Regions from separate parts of the Rhizobium sp. C104 genome, predicted to be linked through region 2. Evidence: predicted binding sites of a transcription regulator. Region 2 holds the regulator's gene; each other region holds the start of a gene.

Region 1 (2,202 bases), 140 kb from region 2:
CAAATTTCTCCGAAAACAGCACGCGCTCATGCGTCTCGTTCAGCGACTTGTTGGCCGAGCCGCCGGCCGAGGTCTCTTCCGGCGGCAGCGGCTTGTCGGCAAATTCGGCAACTGCCAGCCCGTCAGCGAGCTTCAGGCAGGTCTCCAGGCTGTCGGCCAGGCGGGCGGAGACATCCGAACGCACGACGATACGGTCGACCACCACGTCGATGTCGTGCTTATATTTCTTGTCGAGTACCGGCGCCTCAGCGATCTCGTAGAACTGCCCGTCGACCTTGACGCGCTGGAAGCCCTTCTTCATCAGCTCCGCCAGTTCCTTCTTGTATTCGCCCTTGCGCCCGCGCACGAGCGGCGCAAGAATATAAAGACGGGTGCCCTCACCGAAATCGAGGATGCGGTCGACCATCTGGCTGACGGTCTGGCTCTCGATCGGCAGGCCGGTCGCCGGCGAATAGGGAACGCCGACGCGGGCAAAGAGAAGGCGCATATAGTCGTAAATCTCGGTGACGGTGCCGACCGTCGAGCGCGGGTTGCGCGAGGTGGTCTTCTGCTCGATCGAGATCGCCGGCGACAGCCCGTCGATCTGGTCGACGTCGGGCTTCTGCATCATTTCGAGGAACTGCCGGGCATAGGCCGACAGGCTCTCGACATAACGGCGCTGGCCCTCGGCATAGATCGTGTCGAAGGCAAGTGAGGACTTGCCGGAGCCCGAAAGCCCGGTCATGACGATCAGCTTGTTGCGCGGCAGATCGAGATCGATGCCCTTGAGATTGTGCTCGCGCGCGCCGCGGATGGAGATCGTCTTCAGTTCGCTCATCGTCTCAGCTTGGTCCTTTGGGATAACAGCCCTTATTTAGTGATGCCGACCGGCAAGTCGAGGCTGAATGTCCGCAACACCGAAGGTTTTCGATTCTGTTGACACGATCATAAGGATAAACTAGAACAAATAAAGAACAAAATTCCTGATGGATGCATGCGGCGTTCTGATGGATAAACATGTGGATTAAATGCCGCCCATGCGCATCGGCGGTCCGTGATGGTTTAAGGTGCGCCGATCGATTGAAACGCCGCCGGGCAGGGCGGCAGGCAGGGTGAGAAGCATGGCTGGTAGCGTAAACAAGGTAATTCTGATTGGAAACGTCGGTGCGGACCCCGAAATCCGCCGCACGCAGGATGGCCGGCCGATCGCCAATCTCCGTATCGCGACCTCGGAGACCTGGCGTGACCGCAATTCCGGCGAGCGCCGTGAGAAGACCGAATGGCACACGGTCGTCGTCTTCAACGAAGGCCTTTGCAAGGTCGTCGAGCAATATGTGAAGAAGGGCGCCAAGCTCTATATCGAAGGCCAGCTGCAGACCCGCAAATGGCAGGACCAGCAGGGCCAGGACCGCTACTCGACGGAAGTGGTGCTGCAGGGCTTCGGTTCGACCCTGACCATGCTCGACGGCCGCGGCGAAGGCGGCGGTGCAAGCTCCGGCGGCGGCCGAGGCAGCAGCAACAATGATTATGGCGATGACTACGGCGCCCCGGCTCCCTCTTCATCGCCGAGCCGCGGCGGTGGCGGCGGTAATTTCTCGCGCGATCTCGACGACGACATCCCGTTCTGATCAACCGCTTTCCCGGCTCTGTAGACTATCCGAGAGCATGATGCCTTTGATGGCGTCATGCTTTTTTCTTTGGTTTGCACCGTTCAGTGCGGTGTCGCGCTGATCAGATTGAGCGCCGCCTTTGCGCCGTCGACGACGAATTGCACCGCTAGGGCGGCGAGGATGACGCCGAGGAGCCGCGTCAGGATCGCCCGGCCGGTGACGCCGAGGAAGCGGTCGAGCCTTTCGGCAATCAGCAGCATGAGGAAGGTCAGCAGCAGATTGGCGGCGATGACGGCGATGAACTGGGCTTTTTCGACGGAGGTCGGCAGCGTGCCGGCAAGCAGGATCGTCGCCGAGATCGCGCCCGGGCCGGCGATCAGCGGCAAGGCGAGGGGAAAAACGGCGATATTTTCGATATGATCCTTGGTGACGGCAGCTTCGGTGGCCTTCTCCTTGCGCTCCTGCCGCCGCTCGAACACCATCTCGAAGGCGATCCAGAAGAGCAGCAGCCCGCCGGCGATGCGGAAGGCGCCGATCGAGATCCCGAGCACGCCGAGCACGCTCGCGCCGAACAGCGCGAAGACGGCAAGGATGATGAAGGCGATGGTCGAGC
Region 2 (2,202 bases):
CGGTGAAGAGGATGGCCCGGCCGCGCAGGCCGCGGTCGGCGGATAAGACGGCAACCTCGAAATAGGCCTCCAGCCCCTCCGGCGTCATCAGGCTGATTTTCGCATTCGGCGCCGCGATATTGGCGCCAAAACCGGTTTTCTCGACCGCCGACTGCGCCATGGCAAGGCTGACGAAACCGGCGTAGGTCGCGGCATCAGGCGCGCACAGCGCGATCTCGGCGATGCCGGTCACGCCATTGGCATGTGTCTCCAGCGCGCCGCGGTCGGCGGGCAATGGATTGATGCGCTGGCAGGTAAAGAGAAAGAAGTCCGGCGCACGCAGATCCGCTGCAAAGGCCAGTTTGAAGCTGCCGACGCTTTCGGAACCGTCCGGCATCTTCATTGGCCGGCTGAACTCCAGCATCTCGCCGGCGCTCGATCCGCCGGCAGCGAAGTGCCGATGATCGTGGCCGGCATCCTCGGTGCCGAAAACCACCGCCGAAAGCCCCTCATCGCCGCAACGGAAGCGGAAGGCCCGGTTGCGGGCGGTGAAGACATTCCCTTGCCGCGCCGAGGCCTCGCTCTCCTCGACGCTGGCGATACCGAGCGGCTCCAGATAGGTCTTGTCGGCGAAGAAGACACAGGCATTCTCCGTTCCGAAGGGATGGCGGGCATCGGCGGCAACCGTGAAGCCGAGCTTGCCGAGCCGCTCGCGGGCCAGATCGATATTGACGACGGGCAGCACGACATGATCCAGCGGGTGCGGTTTGGCGGAACGCTCGTTCATCATATCCCTCCCTCAAACGATAAGAGATGTGCGACAGCACCACCCCCAATGCAAGACATGTGTGCCAATCCGGCGAATGAAAATAAAAATCTCAAAGAGTTGGCGGCAAGTTTTACGGAAATTTAGCTACTTGCAGAACACATATGGAACATATAGTGTCTGTTCTGGATTTGTTTCAATCAGGGGTCACACGCCGATGCTCACGCGCAAACAACAGGAGCTTCTCCTTTTCATTCATGAGCGCATGAAGGAATCCGGCGTTCCGCCATCTTTCGACGAGATGAAGGATGCCCTGGATCTGGCCTCCAAATCCGGCATTCATCGCCTGATTACAGCGCTCGAAGAACGCGGTTTCATTCGCCGCCTACCGAACCGCGCCAGGGCGCTCGAGGTCATCAAGCTTCCCGAAGCCTATAGTCCCAGCATCCAGCCCCGGCGCGGCTTTTCGCCGAGCGTCATCGAAGGCAGCCTCGGCAAGCCCCAGCCGGTCGCCGCCCCCGCGCCTGTAAAACCCGTCGCCGACAACGGCAACTCGGTCTCGGTGCCGGTCATGGGCCGAATCGCTGCCGGTGTTCCGATCTCGGCAATCCAGAACAATACCCACGACATCGTCGTTCCCGCCGACATGCTCGGCTCCGGTGAACATTATGCGCTCGAGGTGAAGGGCGATTCGATGATCGACGCCGGCATCTTCGACGGCGACACGGTGATCATCCGCAACGGCAGCACCGCAAGCCCCGGCGACATCGTCGTTGCCCTCGTCGATGACGAGGAAGCGACGCTGAAGCGCTTCCGCCGCAAGGGCGCCTCGATCGCGCTTGAGGCGGCCAACCCGGCTTACGAGACCCGGATCTTTGGGCCCGACCGCGTCAAGGTGCAGGGCAAGCTCGTCGGCCTCATTCGCCGCTATCACTGACACTGGACAGGCCGGATTCGGTAAAACTGTTGCTGCGCCAGTCATAGGCGCGCTGGCGCATCCATGGCCGCGACAGCGTTTCGAATGCGGTTGCGACCTCCAGGCCGGTATCTGCGAAGCGCAGCTCGAGGGAACCGGTCTTGCGCAGCGTCTCACCGGTGAAGAGCGTCGCGCCTGAGCGGCAGCTGTTGAAACGCAGGCGGACCGGCGTCACGACGATATCGGCTGCATCGCAGGCCGGGCCGAGATAAGCGGCATTGTCGATGATGCTTACCACACGGCCATTGCCAAGCCTTGATATGCACCAGGCCTTTTTGACGCAGGAGAAGCGGTTTGTTTCACCGCCCGCGGCGGCCCCCCGCATCGCTGTCCTTGCTTCATTCTGTTGCTCGCGGGAAAGCCTGACGCGTCGGTCTTCCCCTCCGGCGGGATAGCGGGGCCACCCAGCATCTTCGGCGGGTGATGCGTCGGCAGGACCAGCGCTCTTTGCCACTGGTCGAAGATGAAATCCGGCGGGTTT
Region 3 (2,202 bases), 370 kb from region 2:
TCCTGAAGGGCGCGGATTTTTCGATGTCGAAGGGCGAGATCGTCGCTCTCGTCGCTCCCTCCGGCACCGGCAAATCGACCCTGCTGCATATCGCCGGCCTGTTGGAGCATCCGGACGGCGGTGAAGTCAACATCAGCGGCCATGCCTGTGACGGCCTGAGCGATGAGAAACGCACCGCGATCCGCCGCAGCGAAATCGGCTTCGTCTACCAGTTCCACCACCTGCTGCCGGAATTTTCCGCACTTGAGAACATCATGATGCCTCAGCTAATCGCCGGGCTGTCCTGGAAGGAAGCCGGAGAGCGGGCCGGCCAGCTTCTCGATTACATGCGCATCGGCCACCGCGGCGCCCATCGCCCTGGCGAACTCTCCGGCGGCGAGCAACAGCGCGTGGCGATCGCCCGGGCCGTCGCCAATGCGCCGACCCTGCTGCTTGCCGATGAGCCGACCGGCAATCTCGACCCGGAAACGGCAAGCTACGTCTTCGATGCGCTGGAGGCGCTGGTGCGCCAGTCCGGCCTCGCGGCCCTCATCGCCACCCACAATCACGAACTCGCCCGCCGCATGGATCGGCGTGTGACCATCTCGGATGGCAAGATCGTCGATTTCTGAAACTGAGGTCAGGGGATGACTAGCCCGCCGCGATAATCGAGCATATAGGCTTTCCGGTCATCGACCATGATGCATTCATTGCCGCTGAACCGCTCGCAGTTCCCTTCGCTGTGATCGATGTAGCGGCCGAACGCATGATCGAATTCCATTCCGCCGAGAAAGCGCCCCTGCTGATACATGGCTGAAAGTGCCGCCTTGATCACCGCGCCGGCGGCAGCGCCGTCGATGAGCTCAGGGACAACGATCCAGCCGAAATAATTCATCACCCAGACAGGCTCCCCGGCAAACCAGACAACCTCCTGTCCCGCGAAATCGGTGCCGCCAAAGTAGCTGTCGAGATAGCGCCAGTCGCCGCACTCATAGCCGATATCGTGGGCACCCGGCCGGCAGGGCACGCGCGGCACACCGCCGCCGACATAGGTCGCAGCCTTGGCCTCCACGACGAATTCATTGAGCATTGCAATGTCGAGCATATCCCGTTCTCCTCTCGGCCGGATGCTGGCAAATATGCTGCGGCATGTAAAGAACAGAAACAGAACAAAAACGGCAAGCAAGGCGGGTCGCTGCGAGAGGCGCACTGCCGTTTGAGTAGCCTGTCCGATCCGTCACCGATCGCGAGAGAACAGGCGCAGCCCATCGTATCGCTTGGCACTCTCATCGATTCGCGATTCGCGTCCTGGATTTTAAAACGCAAGAAAGAAGGAAAAGATTCCTGTTGACAATGGAACATAAATCGAACAAATTGAAAACATAACGAGTAAATGAGAGCCAAATGACTGACATGATCCGTGATATCGCAGCATTCACCTCCATCGCAATGTTCGTCGCCAGCTTCTCGCTCATCGTCATGGCGATCTAAAGTTTTCAGGGGACCGCATGGCCATCATGCGGTCCGCAAGCGGGACTTGTTCTGGACATCATCGCCCTCTATGCCGACAATGCGTCCGACTCATTCGGGTGATTGGGAAGGCATGACATGGCGGATACGGCAAAGGGTTCTACGGGCGAGGCGATCGGCGGCACGCCGGGCTTCATCCACCTGAGGGTCCACTCCGCCTATTCGCTTCTCGAAGGCGCCTTGCCGCTGAAGAAGATCCTCTACAAGGCAACCGGCGACAGCCAGCCGGCGATCGCCATCACCGATACCAACAATCTGTTCATCGCGCTGGAATTCTCCCAGAAGGCGATGGACGACGGCCTGCAGCCGATCATCGGCTGCCAGGTCTCGATCGACATGGAAGACGGGCTGGAAACGGAAAAGCGCGGCGGCCAGCAGGCGCTGGTCAAGCTGCCGTCGATCGTTCTTCTCGCCGCCACGGATGCCGGTTACGAACGACTGGTCGATCTCGTCAGCCGCGCCTATCTCGGCGGTGAAAGCAACCAGGCTATCCATATCCGTGCCTCCTGGCTGGAGGAGGCCGGCACGGAAGGGCTGATCGCCCTGACCGGCGCCCTGACCGGGCCTGTCGACGCGGCGATCAAGGAAGGCCATCCCGCGCAGGGGGAGGCCCGGCTGCTTGTGCTGAAACGTCTCTTCGGCGACAGGCTCTACGTCGAATTGCAGCGGCACGGCACTTACGACAAACGTCAC
Region 4 (2,202 bases), on a different replicon from region 2:
CATGCCAGCGTACCAAATGAACCCGGATCAGATCGGGCCGATCCTGCGCAATACGGCCGACGGAAGAAAGCAGCTGGTGCATGCGCGCTGGGGTCTGCCCTCCCCGCTATTCGCTCTCAAGAAAGAAGCTGAGAAGAAGGCCAAAAAACTGCGAGCCAAGGGTAAGGACGTCGACTTCGAGGCCTTGCTGCGTGATCAGGTGGATGGCGGCACCACGAATGTCCGCACTCTCAATTTCCCGCACTGGAAGCGTTGGTTTGGTGTCGAGCATCGCTGCCTTGTCGCTGTGACCAGCTTCGCGGAGCCCGATCCAGCCGCCAAGGAAGAGGGCGGCAGGACTCCAAACGCCTGGTTCGCACGCGATGAAAGCAAGCCTCTGATGTTCTTTGCGGGCGTCCATGTGCCGCAATGGACGAGCGTGCGGAAGGTCAAGGACGGGCTGACGACCGATGATCTCTATAGTTTTCTGACGACGGATGCGAATGACCTTGTGAAGCCCATCCACGGGAGAGCCATGCCGGTTCTTCTGCTGACCAAAGAAGAGACCGATGTCTGGATGCGCGCGCCATGGGACGAGGCCAAAGCGCTTGCCCGTCCGTTGCCCAACGACGCGCTGATCGTAGTATCCCGGGAGCCTTACGGCTCGACGATCGTAACAAAGGCCGGAGAACCGGTCGCGCAGCCGAGCCTTTTCTGAATCTGGACCGGTCTAATGCAACTCGATCCACATCGGTGCATAATCACTTGTGTGGTCCAACTTGTCGACCTTGGCCTGCTTGAGATTGTCAGCAAGTGCGGGCTTAAGACGAAGTGATCGATTCGCAGCCCTGCTTCGGGAAAACGCGTGTTGATATCGCCGCGAAGACTGCTATGTTCTCTCTTTGTTTCGGGCAAGGCCTGCAAAGGGGACACCGAGCCTGTAGCTTTTTTGCAGAAACCGCCATGAACGATATGACGCCAACGCCGATCCGAAAAATCGTCCATGTGGACATGGATGCCTTTTACGCGTCGGTCGAGCAGCGTGATAACCCGGAACTTCGTGGCAAGCCACTCGCCGTCGGCGGATCCGCAGCGCGGGGCGTGGTGGCCGCCGCAAGCTATGAGGCGCGAGCCTATGGTGTCCATTCGGCCATGCCGTCGGTCACCGCAAAACGGAAATGTCCAGACCTGATTTTCGTGCCGCCGCGCTTCGACGTCTATAAGGAAGTTTCCCGGCAAATCCGCGAAATTTTCGCCGAATATACGCCGCTGATCGAGCCCCTATCGCTGGACGAAGCCTACCTCGATGTCACCGAGAATTTGAAGGGCATGGAAATCGCCACCGAGATTGCCCAGGAGATCCGCGCCAAGATCAAGCAGGTCACCGGGCTCAACGCTTCGGCCGGCATCTCCTACAACAAGTTCCTCGCAAAGATGGCCAGCGATTTGAACAAGCCCAGCGGCCAGGCCGTCATCACGCCGAAGAATGGGCCAGCCTTTGTCGAGACCCTGCCCGTCAAGAAATTCCATGGCGTCGGGCCGGCCACCGCCGAGCGCATGCGTAAATACGGGATTGAGACCGGGCTCGATCTGAAATCAAAGTCGCTCATCTTCCTGCAGGAGCATTTCGGCAAGTCGGGACCCTATTTCTACGGCATCGCCCGTGGCATTGACGAGCGCCAGGTCCGGCCTGACCGCATCCGCAAATCGGTGGGAGCCGAAGACACATTCGCCGAGGATATCGATGATCTCGAACACGCAACGGCTGAGCTAAAACCGCTTGCCGAGAAGGTCTGGCGCTACTGCGAGGCGCAGGGAATTAGCGGTAAGACGGTAACCGTGAAGGTCAAATACTCGGACTTCACCCAGGCGACGCGCAGTCGGACTGGCACAATCCCGTTCGCAAGCGTTACTGACGTGTTCGACACGGCATCCGGACTTCTGGCAACCGTCTATCCCTTCAAGCTGTCCGTGCGCCTGCTGGGCGTCACGCTCTCGTCGCTGACCAACGATCAGACCAACGCCGCGACCGAGGGGAAGCCGCAACTCGATCTCAACCTGTAGCAGGAACAAGCCTCCGAAAACGAAAAAGTCTGCCGCGGGGGAGGTGCGGCGGCGCCTGGCAGGATTATTTCGATGGACAGCGTTCCCTCGAACAGGCGATCAAGCGGCTCGCCAAATCGTCGAAGCAGGCCGCTTGAACGCGCAGTCCGTCAGATACCA

The links. Region 2 encodes LexA, which represses DNA repair genes until DNA is damaged. Its sites were predicted from a motif close to TGTTCNNNNTGTGTTCNG; they were not measured.
Region 1: a site for LexA is predicted at 939-956, ahead of uvrA (excinuclease ABC subunit UvrA). Genes of this name have one in related genera too.
Region 3: a site for LexA is predicted at 1,334-1,351, ahead of MF410_RS10745 (DUF5680 domain-containing protein). Genes of this name have one in related genera too.
Region 4: a site for LexA is predicted at 872-889, ahead of dinB (DNA polymerase IV). Genes of this name have one in related genera too.

What each region holds. Positions count from the first base shown of each region.
Region 1 is NZ_CP092348.1:1,414,263-1,416,464, reverse strand. It holds gene uvrA (excinuclease ABC subunit UvrA) at 1-817, opposite strand, end outside; gene MF410_RS08140 (single-stranded DNA-binding protein) at 1,101-1,607, shown strand; gene MF410_RS08135 (MarC family protein) at 1,691-2,202, opposite strand, start outside.
Region 2 is NZ_CP092348.1:1,558,678-1,560,879, forward strand. It holds gene MF410_RS08825 (VOC family protein) at 1-766, opposite strand, end outside; gene lexA (transcriptional repressor LexA) at 963-1,682, shown strand; partial or broken gene MF410_RS08835 (ComEC/Rec2 family competence protein) at 1,663-2,202, opposite strand, start outside.
Region 3 is NZ_CP092348.1:1,932,772-1,934,973, reverse strand. It holds gene MF410_RS10750 (ABC transporter ATP-binding protein) at 1-611, shown strand, start outside; gene MF410_RS10745 (DUF5680 domain-containing protein) at 620-1,084, opposite strand; partial or broken gene dnaE (DNA polymerase III subunit alpha) at 1,588-2,202, shown strand, end outside.
Region 4 is NZ_CP092355.1:199,268-201,469, forward strand. It holds gene MF410_RS35515 (SOS response-associated peptidase) at 1-697, shown strand, start outside; gene dinB (DNA polymerase IV) at 943-2,043, shown strand; gene MF410_RS35525 (hypothetical protein) at 2,193-2,202, opposite strand, start outside.